DNA from 4 places in the Neorhizobium sp. T25_13 genome. Region 1 is predicted to be linked to each of the others. Evidence: predicted binding sites of a transcription regulator. Region 1 holds the regulator's gene; each other region holds the start of a gene.

The links. Region 1 encodes LexA, which represses DNA repair genes until DNA is damaged. Its sites were predicted from a motif close to TGTTCNNNNTGTGTTCNG; they were not measured.
Region 2: C5J22_RS18860 (ImuA family protein) is a predicted target of LexA. The motif match lies at 1,678-1,695, and genes of this name have one in related genera.
Region 3: recA (recombinase RecA) is a predicted target of LexA. The motif match lies at 1,939-1,956, and genes of this name have one in related genera.
Region 4: C5J22_RS11110 (ATP-dependent helicase) is a predicted target of LexA. The motif match lies at 1,505-1,522, and genes of this name have one in related genera.

The regions. Positions count from the first base shown of each region.
Region 1 covers NZ_PVBI01000002.1:634,196-637,984, forward strand. Annotated here, with positions in the region: gene C5J22_RS06710 (ComEC/Rec2 family competence protein) at 1-965, shown strand, start outside; gene lexA (transcriptional repressor LexA) at 946-1,665, opposite strand; gene C5J22_RS06720 (VOC family protein) at 1,866-2,738, shown strand; gene kdsA (3-deoxy-8-phosphooctulonate synthase) at 2,743-3,591, shown strand; gene eno (phosphopyruvate hydratase) at 3,702-3,789, shown strand, end outside.
Region 2 covers NZ_PVBI01000007.1:333,074-336,862, forward strand. Annotated here, with positions in the region: gene C5J22_RS18855 (DNA polymerase Y family protein) at 1-945, opposite strand, end outside; gene C5J22_RS18860 (ImuA family protein) at 866-1,618, opposite strand; gene C5J22_RS18870 (SOS response-associated peptidase family protein) at 2,026-2,538, opposite strand; gene C5J22_RS18875 (SOS response-associated peptidase) at 2,590-3,180, shown strand; gene ligD (DNA ligase D) at 3,409-3,789, shown strand, end outside.
Region 3 covers NZ_PVBI01000014.1:101,031-104,819, reverse strand. Annotated here, with positions in the region: gene alaS (alanine--tRNA ligase) at 1-605, opposite strand, end outside; gene recA (recombinase RecA) at 791-1,879, opposite strand; gene cckA (cell cycle histidine kinase CckA) at 2,125-3,789, opposite strand, start outside.
Region 4 covers NZ_PVBI01000004.1:186,273-190,061, forward strand. Annotated here, with positions in the region: gene C5J22_RS11100 (efflux RND transporter permease subunit) at 1-45, opposite strand, end outside; gene C5J22_RS11105 (efflux RND transporter periplasmic adaptor subunit) at 42-1,283, opposite strand; gene C5J22_RS11110 (ATP-dependent helicase) at 1,562-3,789, shown strand, end outside.

The DNA of each region.
Region 1 (3,789 bases):
TTGCCGCCAACCTCGCCGCCATGCCGATCATCTCCTTTGTGGTCATGCCGGCGGGGCTGGCCGGCATGCTGCTGATGCCGTTCGGCCTCGATGCGCCCTTCATGAAGCTCATGGGCATCGGCCTGGGATGGGTGATCGCCATCGCCAAACACGTCGCCGCCTGGGGCGGCGATGTCGGCATAGGGCGACAGCATCCCTGGTTCCTGACCGTGTCGACGGCAGGTTTCCTGCTGCTGACGCTCATGAGGACGAGACTGAGACTGATAGGCCTGCCGCTGATGGTGACCGCTCTGCTGCTTTCCTGGCATGAGCGGTCGATGCCGCTGCCGGATATACTGATCTCGGAAGACGGGACGATGGTCGCACTTGTAGACGGGGAAGGGGTGACCACCAATCGCGCCCGCCCGCCCGACTTTGTCTACGGCCAATGGAAGAGGGCGCTTCTGCTCGGCGATCCCACCAAGCCTGAAATGTCGCCATCCAGGGACAAGCCCCCCGACGACAAGCAGCCCGGCGAGAAAACCAACGAGCGCCGCGAACTGACCCCGCAGCAACTGGAAACGGCAAAGTCGAGGATAAAACAGGCGCCCGTCGGCCGCTTCACCTGCGAGCCGACGGCCTGGTGTGCGGCAAGCACGGGCAAGGGCATCGTTATCGCTGTCGAGGACGGCCGTTATGCGGGTGCCGCCTGCGACGCCGCCAGTCTTGTCATTGCGCCGCGCGCCCGCTTCGACCAATGCCGGTCCGGCGCCCTGATGATTAATGGCGCCACGCTTCGCAAGGCGGGTGCCCTGGAGATTTCCCTCAACGGCGCGACCGACATTCGGCGCTGGCAGATCCGTGCCGCCATGGCGGGCGCAGACCGTCCCTGGAGCCGGCACCGCCACTATGATTGGCGAAGCCAGGGTTTCGATAGTTCATTGCCGGAACCGCTCCGGCAGATGATCAGTGATACCGGCGGATGAGGCCGACGAGCTTGCCCTGGATCTTCACCCGGTCCGGCCCAAAGATGCGGGTTTCGTAGGCTGGGTTGGCGGCTTCGAGGGCGATGGAGGCGCCGCGGCGGCGGAAGCGCTTCAGCGTCGCTTCCTCGTCGTCCACCAGCGCCACGACGATATCGCCCGGATTGGCCGTATTGCTGTTGCGGATGATCACGGTATCGCCGTCGAGAATGCCGGCCTCGATCATCGAATCGCCCTTGACCTCGAGCGCATAATGTTCGCCGGAACCGAGCATCTCGGCCGGCACGGCGATGTCGTGCGTGTTGTTCTGGATCGCCGAGATCGGCACGCCGGCAGCGATGCGGCCCATGACCGGAACTGTCGTGGCGTTCGGCGAATCGTCGTTGGCGGCAGGTTTCTGAGGCGCCGCGACCGGCTGCGGTTTGCCGAGGCTGCCCTCGATGACGCTGGGCGAAAAACCACGCCGCGGCTGCATGCTCGGCGAGTAGGCTTCCGGCAGCTTGATGACTTCGAGCGCCCGGGCCCGGTTCGGCAGGCGGCGGATGAAGCCGCGCTCCTCGAGCGCGGTGATCAGGCGGTGGATGCCGGACTTGGACGCGAGGTCGAGAGCATCCTTCATTTCATCGAATGACGGCGGGATGCCGGATTCCTTCATGCGTTCGTGAATGAACAGAAGCAATTCCTGTTGTTTGCGCGTGAGCATCTTTTGGCACCCTCAGAGTCGGAAACAAATCCAGAACGGACACTATATGTTCCATATGTGTTCTGCAAGTCCCTAAATTTCTGTGAAGTATGATGATTTTTTCTTCATAGATGCGTACCAGATATCTCGAGCCACACCACTTGCGCGGCGCGAGCCCGCTGCCAAACTAGCTTTGCGATTCCAATTCCGGGGGCCCTCGCGTGAACGCAAGACCAATCGATCATCTCGTGCTGCCGGTGGCGGGACTTACCGCTGCGCGTTCCCGGCTCACGAAGCTTGGTTTTACAGTTGCGCCCGACGCTTTTCATCCTTTCGGCACAGCCAATGCTTGTGTGTTCTTCTCGGATGGCAGCTATCTGGAGCCGCTGGCTATTGCCAATCGGCGTCATGCAAGCGCTGCCGCCAAACGCGGCAACGTTTTTACCGCACGCGATCTGGCCTTCCGCAAGGCACGTGACAGGCAGGGCTTCTCGGCGCTCGTTGTCGCGACGCGCGACGCGATGGCCGATCACGCGCGTTTCAAGATGCGTGGCATCTCGGCAGGCGACGTGCTGGAATTTTCCCGCGGAATGACCTTGGCCGACGGTTCCGAAATCCAGGCAAGCTTCCGGCTGGCTTTTGCGGGTGATGACCGGGCGCCCGACTTCCTGATGTTTTCCTGCCAGCGGATCAATCCCCTGCCGGCCGATCGCGGCGAACTGGAGCACCATTCCAATGCGGTCATGGGGCTGAGCAAGATCATTCTGTCGGCATCGGCGCCCTCCGATTTCGCACCCCTGGCCGAGCTGGTGCTGATGACGAAGGCGAAGCCAGAGGCTGCTTCGCTCGAGCTTGCGGCGGCAAATGCCCACATTCGCATCCTGCAGGATCACGAACTCGAGGCGGAATTCGCCCTGCCGCCGACGCCGGGTGCCGAGGGGCTGCGCGGCCGGGTGATCATCTTCAAGACGGCCGATCTTGCCGTGACAGAGATCACCCTTGCTGCTAATGACGTCGCATTCGTCCGCCGGGAGGGCCGTGTTCTCGTCTCGGCGGCGCCCGGCCAGGGTGTTTTGTTCGGCTTCGAGGAATAGGTTCATGGAAGTTACCGCAAATTCCAGCGTCTCCGTCGGCGAGGGAGACGGCAAGGTGGTTTTCGCGCAGGACGCAAAACTGTCGCTGATCGCCGGCCCCTGCCAGATGGAAAGCCGCGACCACGCCTTCATGATGGCAGGCGCCCTGAAGGAAGTCTGCGGCAAGCTCGGTATCGGCCTCGTCTACAAATCCTCCTACGACAAGGCCAACCGCACGTCGATTTCCGGCAAGCGCGGCATCGGGCTCGAAACCGCCATGGAGATCTTTGCCGACCTCAAGAAGGAGTTCGGCTTTCCGGTCCTGACCGACATTCACACGGAAGAGCAATGCGCCGTCGTTGCCGAGACGGTCGACATCCTGCAGATCCCGGCTTTCCTCTCCCGCCAGACGGACCTGCTTGTCGCAGCCGCCAAGACCGGCCGCGTCATCAACGTCAAGAAGGGCCAGTTCCTGGCCCCATGGGACATGAAGAACGTGCTTGCCAAGTTCACCCAGAGCGGCAATCCGAACGTGCTGCTCTGCGAGCGCGGTGCTTCCTTCGGCTACAACACGCTGGTCTCCGACATGCGCTCGCTGCCGATCATGGCGTCGCTCGGCGCTCCGGTCATCTTTGATGCGACGCATTCGGTGCAGCAGCCGGGCGGGCAGGGCGCTTCGACCGGTGGCGACCGCACCATGGTGCCGGTGCTGGCGCGCGCAGCCGTCGCGGTCGGTGTCGCCGGCGTCTTTCTGGAAACCCACGAGGACCCGGACAATGCGCCCTCGGACGGCCCCAACATGGTGCATCTGAAGGACATGCCGCGGCTGCTCGAAAAGCTGCTCGCGCTCGATGCCATCGCCAAGGCGGCTTGAGCCCGCCCACAAAAAGCGCGCAAACTGCTTCGATTGTAATTTTCGTGTCATTGATTATGAGACATTTTCAGTGACCTCGTGACGTCAAGTCCAAACCCAGGGAGAGACCCTTGACCGCCATCACCGATATCATCGCCCGCGAAATTCTCGACAGCCGCGGCAATCCGACCGTCGAGGTCGATGTCTATCTGGAAGACG
Region 2 (3,789 bases), on a different contig from region 1:
AAATAGCTTCGTCAGCCAGACGACATCGCGCACCGGCTTCACCGTGCCGGCGCGGATTGCCTGCCGTGTTCCGTCAACCTTCTCGACGATCAGGTCGGCGCGCCGAACACCAAGGCCGCGCCTTTGCAGCTCCTCGATCAGTTGCACGACCAGCCGGCCGACATATTTGTCGATGGTTTCGGAAGCACCGATCGGTTCGGCGAAGGCGCGGCTCACTTCGACGAGCTCGGCGGTGCGGATCGGATCGATCGGTTCAGGGACCGGGCCGAACATCTGGTCGAGCCGCCGGCCAATCTCCGGACCAAAACGAAGCGTCAGCGGCGCGCGCGGCGTATTGGCCAATTCGCCGATCGTCTGGAAGCCAAGCGTGCGCAGATCGCCGACGACTTTCCCGGGAAGGCGCAGCAACGATATCGGCAGCTTTTCGACGGCGCGGACGGTCTGACCTGAAGGCACGATGACCGTTTCGCGGCTGATGGCACGCGCACAGGCGTGGGCCGCACCCCAGGTGTCGGCGATCGCGACTCGGGGTGTGAGTTTTTTTGCCAGGAACTGATTGGCGATCTTCGTCACCATGGCGAGCTCGCCGCCTTGCAGGTGATCGGCACCCTCGGTGTCCATGACGATCCCGTCGATCCCATCGACGGCGACGATCGGCGAATAGAGCGTTAGCGCCCAGAGGGTAATGCGTTCGAGTGCTGCGGCATCCTTTGTAGGATCCGCATCGACCAGCATCAGGCCGCGGAACAACGCCTGTGCCTTGGCCGCCGGCATGCCGACATGAACGCCGGCTTTCCTGGCGGCCGCGTCGGCGGCCGATACCCAGCGCTTCGAGCCGCTCCTGGCGATCACGGCGATCGCCTGTTCAGGCGGAATAGACGGATCGGCGCGACGAATGCGATCCGTCGGCAGATCCGGAAGATAGATCGAGACAACCCTTGTCATCGCACGCCCTCACGAGAAACTCAGCACATTCACCCGCTTTCACGCGCATCAATTCCAGCAACCATTGAGCCCTCCCCACACCCGGCACCGGCAATTCCTCCGACGGCATGACGCTCACCCGCCACCTCGTGGTCGACGCCGTCGGCTGCCCGAAGTCATTGGCCTCCGTCTGCCGTCGCCAGCGTCGCACGGCGAGCGCCATCGTGCCCGTTTGCTCGGCCGCCAGCTGCAGCCGGCGCGAACTGACCATCGGCAGGCGAACGAGTTCACCGACGACGGCGCCGAGCCCGCCGAAGGACAGCCCCTCCTCCATGTTTGCCAAAACGTCTTCTTCTTTGTCGGACTCGACGAAGATCACCCGGTCGGGTTGGAGACCGACCTGGGCGAGCGCAGGAAAAAACAGGTCCGGCCGCGTCAGGCACCAGACGATCGGACCTTTGGTGCGGGCCGCGATGCCCGCCGCACAGAGGGCCGCCGCCGCACCATCCACCGTGCCCGACCCGCCGCCTGCAAATTCGTGCAGGGCGCCATAGGCCAGGCCACCTCCCGGCAGGACCGCATCGATTTCCGGCACCCCAAAGGACAGACAGCCGGCCTTTCTGGCTGACACGCCCTCCAGCGAGGCAATGCGCTCGCGCAGATCGGAAATCACCCTTTCGCGGGCAGCAGTCATCGTTCACGGCTCCCTTCAAGGTCGTGTTGGCGGCCGACATCATGTCGAGCAAATGTGGATGTTCTCTTTCTGTTCCGGTCGAATAAAAGAGTCAAGCAACCGGAGGAATGGGAATATTATCCTGGACATTAGGAATCGGAAGAATACTCAGAAGAATCAGCCCAATAGCGGCTGGCAGACTTTTTTGGAGCGCTGCGTGCGCTCGCTACTCCTTGGTGTGAATTGCGGGGACAAGTCGGGATCGTCGTAGTGTCTGCGAATTTCTTCTCGATCCCCGCGCATGAGGGCACCCCACCGACAAAACGTCGCGGATCAAGCGGCCGGACGGTCATGGCCGCCCGCCCGACGTGTTGCTGTCCTCACTGGCGCAACGCAGGTGATAAGGCGCCGCAGTTGCGGCTCGCGCTTTAGACCGCCAATCTTGACTGGAACGAAGCGTTCGAAAGAGGCTTGACGCGGAATGTACCTGCCGGGAGTGGCCGCAGGATTTCATCTTCCGCTACGACCCCATCGAGCCAGTCCATCCGCCGATCGCGCGTCAGCACCGCCATCTGCCGGTCATGGTAGGGTGCGATGTCGACATTCGCCTCGATCGTCAGGACGGCATAGGCCTCCGGCCAGCCATGGGACGCCTGCCGCCAGATACCCGCGAAATAGAACCAGTCACCGTTCTTGAGCGAGAAACAGAAGTTCCTCGCCCCACTGCGATGGCGAAACTCGGATGCCGGCACCAGACAGCGGTGGTGGGTTGGAAACGTCCTTCCTTCAGAGCGGACGACATTGGCCGCGCGTGGGCCGCCATCGAGCCGACGCAACCCCCAGGGCAGCTCCACCATCTCCACATCGCCGTCATGCCGTCTTATGATGACGCGGCGCTCGTCGAGCGGGGCGTCGGACTGGAAAACCTTCGCGTTCATCATATGTAGAACATAGCAAGAACCAGGCTTCACAACAAGAACTGCGAGGAAAGCATGTGCAATGATTATCGGCTGATGGTGGACGTGGCGTCGATTGTGGAGGACTTCACCCATCTCAAGATCAAGATCCGCTTTGGTGAAGGTGCACCGAACGTTGAGGCACGCGAAGACATCAAGATCACAGATATGGCGCCGATCATCCGCACAATCGAGGGAACGCGCGACGAGGCCGGCCTCGTCCAGCGCCGATGGAGTTGGCCTGGCCAGAACAAGCGGCCGGTCTATAATTTCCGCTCCGATGGACGCGAGTTCGATTCTAACCGATGCCTGATCGTCGCCGATGGTTTCTACGAGTTCACCGAACCAACCGAAAAAGGCAAAAAGCGCAAGGACAAGTGGCTGTTCACCAAGAAGGACGAACCAATTTTCTGCATCGCCGGCATCTGGCGCGAGACGGATGACGTCGGGCAAGCCTTCACCATGCTGACGATCGAGCCTGGCCCGGATATCGCGCCTTATCACGACCGGCAGATCGTCATCCTCGAACGGGACGCCTGGGGCGACTGGCTCGATCCATCTGTCTCGGCGAAGTCTCTGATCAGGCCGCTTCCCGCCGGCACACTCCACGTCGAGCAGGTCGGCTGACGCGCTTTCTGTTTCCATCACCGCATCTCAACGGGCTGAGTTGGAACAAAATGCGGGCTGGATGCTTCTCAGTTCCGAGGTTGCGTGCCGTGTCAACTGGACGTGACAGGGGTGATGAACGCTCTCCTTGCGGCCAACGAAATGGCAGTCGAGCGTCCCACCTGTCCAGCCCGCGCCTCAGCTCCGTCGTCATTCGACGCGGATGGCGGAAGTGTCCCGGGGACCGCGATGGCCAGCGACAAGCTCTCAAAATACAAGCAGAAACGTGATTTTCTAAAGACGCAGGAGCCGAGCGGAAAGGCGAAGCTGAAGGCATCGAACCGCCGTCGCTTCGTCATCCAGAAACATGACGCGACGCGGCTGCATTACGATCTTCGCCTTGAACTAGATGGGGTATTCAAGTCCTGGGCGGTGACCAAGGGACCGTCGCTCGATCCACACGACAAGCGTCTTTCCGTCGAGGTCGAGGATCATCCGCTCGACTATGGCGACTTTGAAGGCACGATCCCGAAAGGCCAGTATGGCGGTGGCACGGTCATGCTCTGGGACCGTGGCTATTGGGAGCCGGAGGGTAACAAAAGCCCGGAACAGGCATTGGCCAAAGGCGAT
Region 3 (3,789 bases), on a different contig from region 1:
CAGATCTCGATGAACCGGTCGCCGTCCTCTTCCGGCGAACCGGGCGGGCCGCCCCAGATATGGTCGCCGTGGTCATAGAAGATTTCCGAGCACGGGCCGCAGGGACCGGTATCGCCCATCGCCCAGAAATTGTCGCTGGTCGGAATGCGGATGATCCTGTCGTCCGAAAGACCGGCGATCTTCTTCCAGAGGTCGAAAGCCTCGTCATCGGTGTGGTAGACGGTGACCAGGAGGCGCTTGGCGTCGAGGCCGAATTCCTTGGTGATCAGGTTCCAGGCAAGCTCGATCGCATTCGCCTTGAAATAGTCGCCGAAGGAGAAATTGCCGAGCATTTCGAAGAAGGTGTGGTGACGAGCGGTATAACCGACATTGTCGAGGTCGTTATGCTTGCCACCGGCGCGAACGCATTTCTGTGCCGTCGTCGCGGTCGTATAGGGGCGTTTTTCAAGACCGGTGAACACGTTCTTGAACTGAACCATGCCGGCATTGGTGAACATCAGCGTCGGATCGTTGCGCGGCACCAGCGGACTGGAGGAGACGACCTCGTGTCCGTTCTTTCGGAAATAGTCGAGGAAGGTCGACCGGATTTCATTCACGCCGCTCATGCTACGCCCTTTTTACCGCCGGATGCGGTCCTATTATTCGAAAACCAAAGGCTTGTATCGCCCACACCCCCAACTGTCCAGCCGCCCCGCCGCCTAACCGAACGAGAAACCGGCCGCACATCTTTCCATGCGCGGCCGGTTCAAAAGCAATCAGCCGGAGAAAACTCCGAGTGCGGCGGGAGGGCTTACATATCTGCAGCCGCGTCGCCGTCGTCAGCGTCCGGGCCGCCATTCTGCAGGAAACGGTCGGCGATGAGGCCGGCATTCTGGCGGAGCGACGTCTCGATCTCGCGGGCGAGTTCGGGATTGTCACGCAGGAAGGTCTTGGCGTTCTCGCGGCCCTGGCCGAGGCGCTGGCTGTTATAGGAGAACCAGGCACCTGACTTCTCGACGATGCCGGCCTTGACGCCGAGATCCACCAGTTCGCCGGTCTTGGAAACGCCTTCGCCATACATGATGTCGAATTCGACCTGCTTGAAGGGAGGCGCCATCTTGTTCTTGACGACCTTGACGCGGGTCTGGTTGCCGACCACTTCCTCGCGTTCCTTGACCTGGCCGATACGGCGGATGTCGAGGCGAACAGAGGCGTAGAATTTCAAGGCGTTGCCACCGGTGGTGGTTTCGGGGGAACCGAACATCACACCGATCTTCATGCGGATCTGGTTGATGAAGATCACCATCGTATTCGACTTGGAAATCGAAGCGGTGAGCTTGCGCAGCGCCTGGCTCATCAGGCGTGCCTGAAGGCCCGGCAGGCTGTCGCCCATTTCGCCCTCGATTTCGGCGCGCGGCGTCAATGCCGCAACCGAATCGATAACGAGCACATCGACGGCACCGGAACGGACCAGCGTGTCGGTGATTTCAAGCGCCTGCTCGCCGGTATCCGGCTGCGAGATCAGAAGGTTCTGGAGATCGACGCCAAGCTTGCGGGCATAGACCGGGTCGAGCGCATGTTCGGCATCGACGAAGGCGCAGATGCCGCCCTTCTTCTGGGCTTCGGCGATCGTCTGCAATGCAAGCGTCGTCTTGCCGGAGCTTTCCGGGCCGTAGATTTCAACGATGCGGCCCTTCGGCAGGCCGCCAATGCCGAGCGCGATATCGAGGCTGAGAGAGCCGGTGGAAACCGTCTCGATTTCGACAATGCTCTCGTTTGCACCGAGCTTCATGATCGATCCCTTACCGAAGGACCGTTCGATCTGCGACAATGCCGCTTCCAGCGCCTTACTCTTGTCCACGCCTTTATCCTCTACGAGCCGCAAACTATTCTGTGCCATCTGGTCCCACCTTTAGGTTATTGCCGCCGCGCACGCAATGAAGCAGCCGATAAAGGTGATGTACCTATTTTGTTCTCATTTGACAAGGGTCGCTCAAGCGATTGAGTCAAAATAGATATTTCGATTTCGTTCTCAGGATGTTCACGCCCGCCTGGGTGTGGAAAATTCCCGTTTGAAATCAAAGCTGCGCCGCAATTTGACGAGGAAATCGCGGCGCTTGAAATTTATGAGAGACAATCCGATTCTCACTCCGAATCGAGCATTTCCCGGACCGCCACGGCAAGCTGCTTCAGCGAGAAGGGCTTCGGCAGGAAGCCGAACTTGGCGTCGGCCGGCAGGTTGCGGGCAAACGCATCCTCGGCATAGCCCGAAACGAAGATGAACTTCATGTCCGGATAGATCTTGCGCAGCTCGGTCAAAAGCGTCGGCCCATCCATTTCCGGCATGACGACGTCGGAGACGACGATATCCACCTTGCCCTGCAGCTCTTCCATGATGTCGAGCGCTTCGGTGCCGGAACCCGCCTCGTGCACGGTGTAGCCACGGGTTTCCAGCATGCGCTTGCCGCCGCGGCGGACGGCCTCCTCGTCCTCGACGAGCAGGACCACCGCCGACTTTCCCGTGAGGTCGAGGTCGTCGGAAGCAGGCGTCGACACGACAGGCGCGATAGCGGCCGGCTGCGCCTGCGTACCGGTTGCGGTAACGTCCTGGACGATGACAGGCGTTTCGGGAATGTGGCGTGGCAGGAACATGCGGAAACTCGTGCCGCGTCCGACTTCCGATTCGGGATAGATATAGCCGCCGGACTGTTTGACGATGCCGTAGACCATCGAGAGGCCGAGGCCGGTGCCCTTGCCCACTTCCTTGGTGGTGAAGAACGGTTCGAAGATCTTGTCCATGATTTCGGGCGAAATGCCCGTGCCGGTGTCGGAAACCTCGACCATCACGAAATCCTCGGCCGGCAGATCCGCCTGGTTGAAACCGCCGGCATCCTCGGCGGATACATTGCGGGTCTTGATCAGGATCGTGCCGCCCTGGGGCATGGCATCGCGCGCGTTGACGCAGAGGTTGATCAGCACCTGCTCGAATTGCGACAGGTCGGTGCGCACCGGCCAGAGATCGCGGCCGTAGTCCACTTCGAGCTTCACATTGGTGCCGGAGATCAGCCGGTCGACCAGCATGCGCAGGTCGCCGACGACATCGGTGAGGTTCAGCACCGCCGGACGCATGGTCTGCTTGCGCGAGAAAGCGAGCAGCTGGCGCACCAGCACGGCGGCGCGGTTGGCGTTGCGCTTGATCTCCATCAGGTCGGCAAAGCTCGCGTCGGAGGGGCGCGCCTGCAGCAGGAGGTGATCGGAGGACAGAAGGATCGCGGTCAGGACGTTGTTGAAGTCGTGGGCGATGCCGCCCGCCAGCGTGCCGACCGCATTGAGCTTCTGGGTCTGGGCCATCTGGGTTTCGAGCGCCTTCTGCTCGGTCGTCTCGACGGCGTAGACGATCGCGGCTTCTTCCGGCGCCTCGTCGCTCTCGTCGATCACGGCGTTCACATAGAAGCGCACATAGCGGTTCTCGTCACCGGGGTGGCGCGAATCAATCGGGGCGATATCGCCCTGCCCGTCCTTGGCAGCGGCAATCGCCTGCATCAGATGCTGGCGTGAATTGTCGTGAACGATGCGGTCGAGTTCGATACCGGCATCCACGTCGTCGCGGGAAACGACGCCGGCAAACAGTTTGAGGAACGGCGCATTGATGCGCAGGATCCTGCCCTCGCCATCGACGGAGGCGATCGCCATCGGCGTGTTGTTGAAGAAGCGCGTGAAGCGCATGGCGGAAGCCGACTGGTCGCCCTCGCCGCCCTTTGGCCGTGCCAGCACGATGGTCCGGCTCTCGCCCGGCGCACCATCGCGGGT
Region 4 (3,789 bases), on a different contig from region 1:
CTTCCCCTCGTCGTCATGGCCAACGCCTGGGAGTTCGATCTTCATTGGCGCGCCACCTCAGCCGTTTCCGGCGCGCCCAAGATCCGGACCGGAGCCCCTTCCCTCACACGCTGCAGACCTTCGGTCACGATCCTGTCGCCCTCTTTGAGCTCGCCGCCCACGAGGACCGCGTCGGGGTTGCGCTGGACGACGCGCACCCGGGTCTTGACGGACTTGTTGTCCCTGACCTGCCAGACATACGAACCTTCGCCGTCCCACTGGATGGCGAGCGGATCGACCGCCGGATATCGTTCGCCGGCAAAGCGCATGCCGACGTTGAAGGCCATGCCGGCGCGCAGCACATCGCCCGGATTTTCGACCCGGGCGCGGATGCGCATCGTGCGGCTTGCCGGATCGATGCGGTTGTCGATCGCCTCGACCTTGCCGGAAAAGACCTGGCCCGGACGGGCGATCGAGCTCGCCTCGACCGGCTGGCTCGGCTCGATCGCAACCGCGAAACGCTCCGGCGCCCAGAAGTCGACCAGAATGGCCGTGCGGTCGTCGATCGTCACGATATTGGTCTGGGTGGTGACGTTGTCGCCGATATTGACCGCGACGATGCCGGCAATGCCGTCGATCGGGGCGGCGATATCGCGGCGCCTGAGATTGAGTTCGGCGGTGGAGAGTGCGAGTTTTGCGGCCTGTTCGGCGATCTGCGCATCGAAAACGTCGAGGCGCGAGAACGACTGCAGGTTCTTGTAGGAAGCGGATTTTTCCTGGGCGCTGGCCAGCGCCACCCGCGCCTTGTCGCGCTCGATCGTCTGCTCTTCGTCATCGAGGCGGGCGAGAACCTGGCCCTTGGTGACCTTTTGGCCCGACGTCACCATGATCTCGTTGATGGTACCGGAAGCCTGCGGCATGACGACGACCGACTGGATGGCCTGACCGCTGCCGATCGCCGAGAGGCGGTCGTTGACGGTGCCGATCGCGACCGGCTGAGCAACGACGAGGGTCGCCCGGTTGCCACCCTGGCCCCCGCCCTGGGCACCACCCTGGCCGCCTGCCCCGCGCTGCCCATTCTGCGCAGCGCCCTCGCCTTGCGGACGCGCCGCAGCATTGCCGTTTGCACCCGCTGGAGCCGGTGCGGGCTGGGCTGCGGTTCTCGGAATGACGGCGGCGATCACTTCACCGGGAACGCCCATCTTTGTCAGGGTTCCGCCGGCGCTCGGCACCAGGTAGACCCACAGGCCGAGCGCTCCGGCCAGGACTACGATACAGAGCAGAAGCTGTTTCCAAATCCGCATTCAATTCTCCGATGGCGGCACCAGGAGGCCATAATTGCTCGGGAGTATCCTTTTTTGCGGGTGCTCACGCAATGGGTGTTCGGCAACCTTACAAAAATGTAACCTCACGAAATTTCACGCATATGTTAGATCGGAGGCATACATATACTCCTAAAATCGCCGCTTTCGCAGTGGGCAACCGGCGGCCTCTTCACAATTTGGCCTTGCCTTGTGTGAACAGTCGGAATGAAAGCAGAACATTTTCTGGTCTTTCAGGTCCGAATCACTACATTGGCCGCATGACGAACAGTTTCGACGACATTCCGTTCTTCGACGAAGAACCTGAGCAGGCGCAGCGCAAGGGCCCGGCCCCCGCCCTGGCGCAGCCGGCCGGAAACGGCGGCCTCGGCATCGCCGCGCGCGCCATGGCGGCCCGCGACCAGCACCGGGCGCCCGACTATCTCGCAGGCCTCAACCCGGAACAGCGCGAAGCGGTCGAGACGCTCGACGGCCCGGTCCTCGTGCTCGCGGGCGCGGGCACGGGCAAGACGCGGGTGCTGACCACCCGCATCGCCCACATCCTCGCGACCGGCCGGGCCTTCCCTTCGCAGATCCTTGCCGTCACCTTCACCAACAAGGCAGCGCGCGAGATGAAGGAACGCGTCGGCGTTCTGGTCGGCGGCGCGGTCGAGGGCATGCCCTGGATGGGCACCTTCCACTCGATCGGCGTGAAACTGCTGCGCCGCCATGCGGAACTCGCCGGCCTTCGCTCCGACTTCACCATCCTCGATACCGACGACGTGGTGCGGCTGATCAAGCAGCTCATCCAGGCCGAGGGGCTGGACGACAAGCGCTGGCCGGCAAAACAGTTCGCCGGCATGATCGACACCTGGAAGAACAAGGGCCTGACGCCGCCGGACATTGCCGAAGGCGACGCCCGTGCGTTTGCCAACGGCAAGGGCCGCGAGCTCTACGCCGCCTACCAGGCGCGGCTTCGCACGCTGAACGCCTGCGATTTCGGCGATCTTCTGCTGCATCCGATCGCGATCCTCCGCAAGAACCCGGATCTTCTCAAGGAATATCACGGCAAGTTCCGCTACATCCTCGTCGACGAGTACCAGGACACCAACACGGCCCAGTACATGTGGCTGCGGCTGCTTGCACAGCGGCCGAAGGACGTTCCCCAGAACGTCTGCTGCGTCGGCGACGACGACCAGTCGATCTATGGCTGGCGCGGCGCGGAAGTCGACAACATCCTGCGCTTCGAGAAGGATTTTCCGGGCGCCAAGGTGATCAAGCTGGAGCGCAACTACCGCTCCACCGAACACATCCTCGGCGCCGCCGGCCATCTGATCGCCCATAACGAGGGCCGCCTCGGCAAGACCCTGTTCACCGACCGCTCCGACCCCGACGACGAGAAAGTCGTGGTACATGCAGCCTGGGATTCGGAAGAGGAAGCGCGCGCCGTCGGCGAGGAGATCGAGAACCTCCAGCGCGGCAAGCACAAGCTCAACGACATGGCGATCCTGGTGCGCGCCTCGTTCCAGATGCGCGAGTTCGAAGACCGGTTCGTGACACTAGGCCTCAACTACCGCGTCATCGGCGGCCCGCGCTTCTACGAGCGGCTCGAAATCCGCGACGCCATGGCCTATTTCCGCATGGTCTGCCAGCCCTCCGACGACCTCGCCTTCGAGCGGATCATCAACACCCCGAAGCGTGGCCTCGGCGACACGACCGTGCGCTACCTGCACGACTATGCCCGCGCCCGCGACATCCCCATGCTGCAGGCGGCGGCCGACCTCATCGAGACGGACGAGATGAAGCCGAAGGCGCGCAAGGCGCTGTTCGACGTGGTCACCGACTTCCGCCGCTGGCAGGGCCTGCTCGAAAACACGCTCCACACCACGCTTGCCGAGCAGATCCTCGACGAGAGCGGCTATACCGCCATGTGGCAGAACGACAAATCGGCGGAAGCGCCGGGACGGCTGGAAAACCTCAAGGAACTGGTCCGTTCCATGGAAGCCTTCGAGAGCATGCGCGGTTTCCTCGAACACGTCTCGCTGGTCATGGATGCCGAGAACAACGAAAACCTCGACGCCGTGTCGATCATGACGCTGCATTCGGCCAAGGGCCTGGAATTCGACACCGTCTTCCTGCCCGGCTGGGAGGAAGGCCTGTTTCCGCACCAGCGGGCGCTCGACGAGGGCGGCCGTTCAGGGCTGGAAGAAGAACGCCGCCTCGCCTATGTCGGCCTGACGCGCGCCAAACACCGCTGCCACATCTGGTTCGTCTCGAACCGCCGCATCCACGGCCTCTGGCAGTCGACCATGCCGTCGCGCTTCCTCGATGAACTACCGGCAGCCCATGTGGACGTCGCAGCCTCAGACAGCAATTACGGCGGTTATGGCGGGCGCGGCGGCTACGGCCAGTCGCGTTTCGACAAGGCCGAGCCCTTCGCCAACAATTATTCCACACCCGGCTGGAAGCGCGCCCAGGCCAACAAGACCGACGCCACCCGCGACAACTG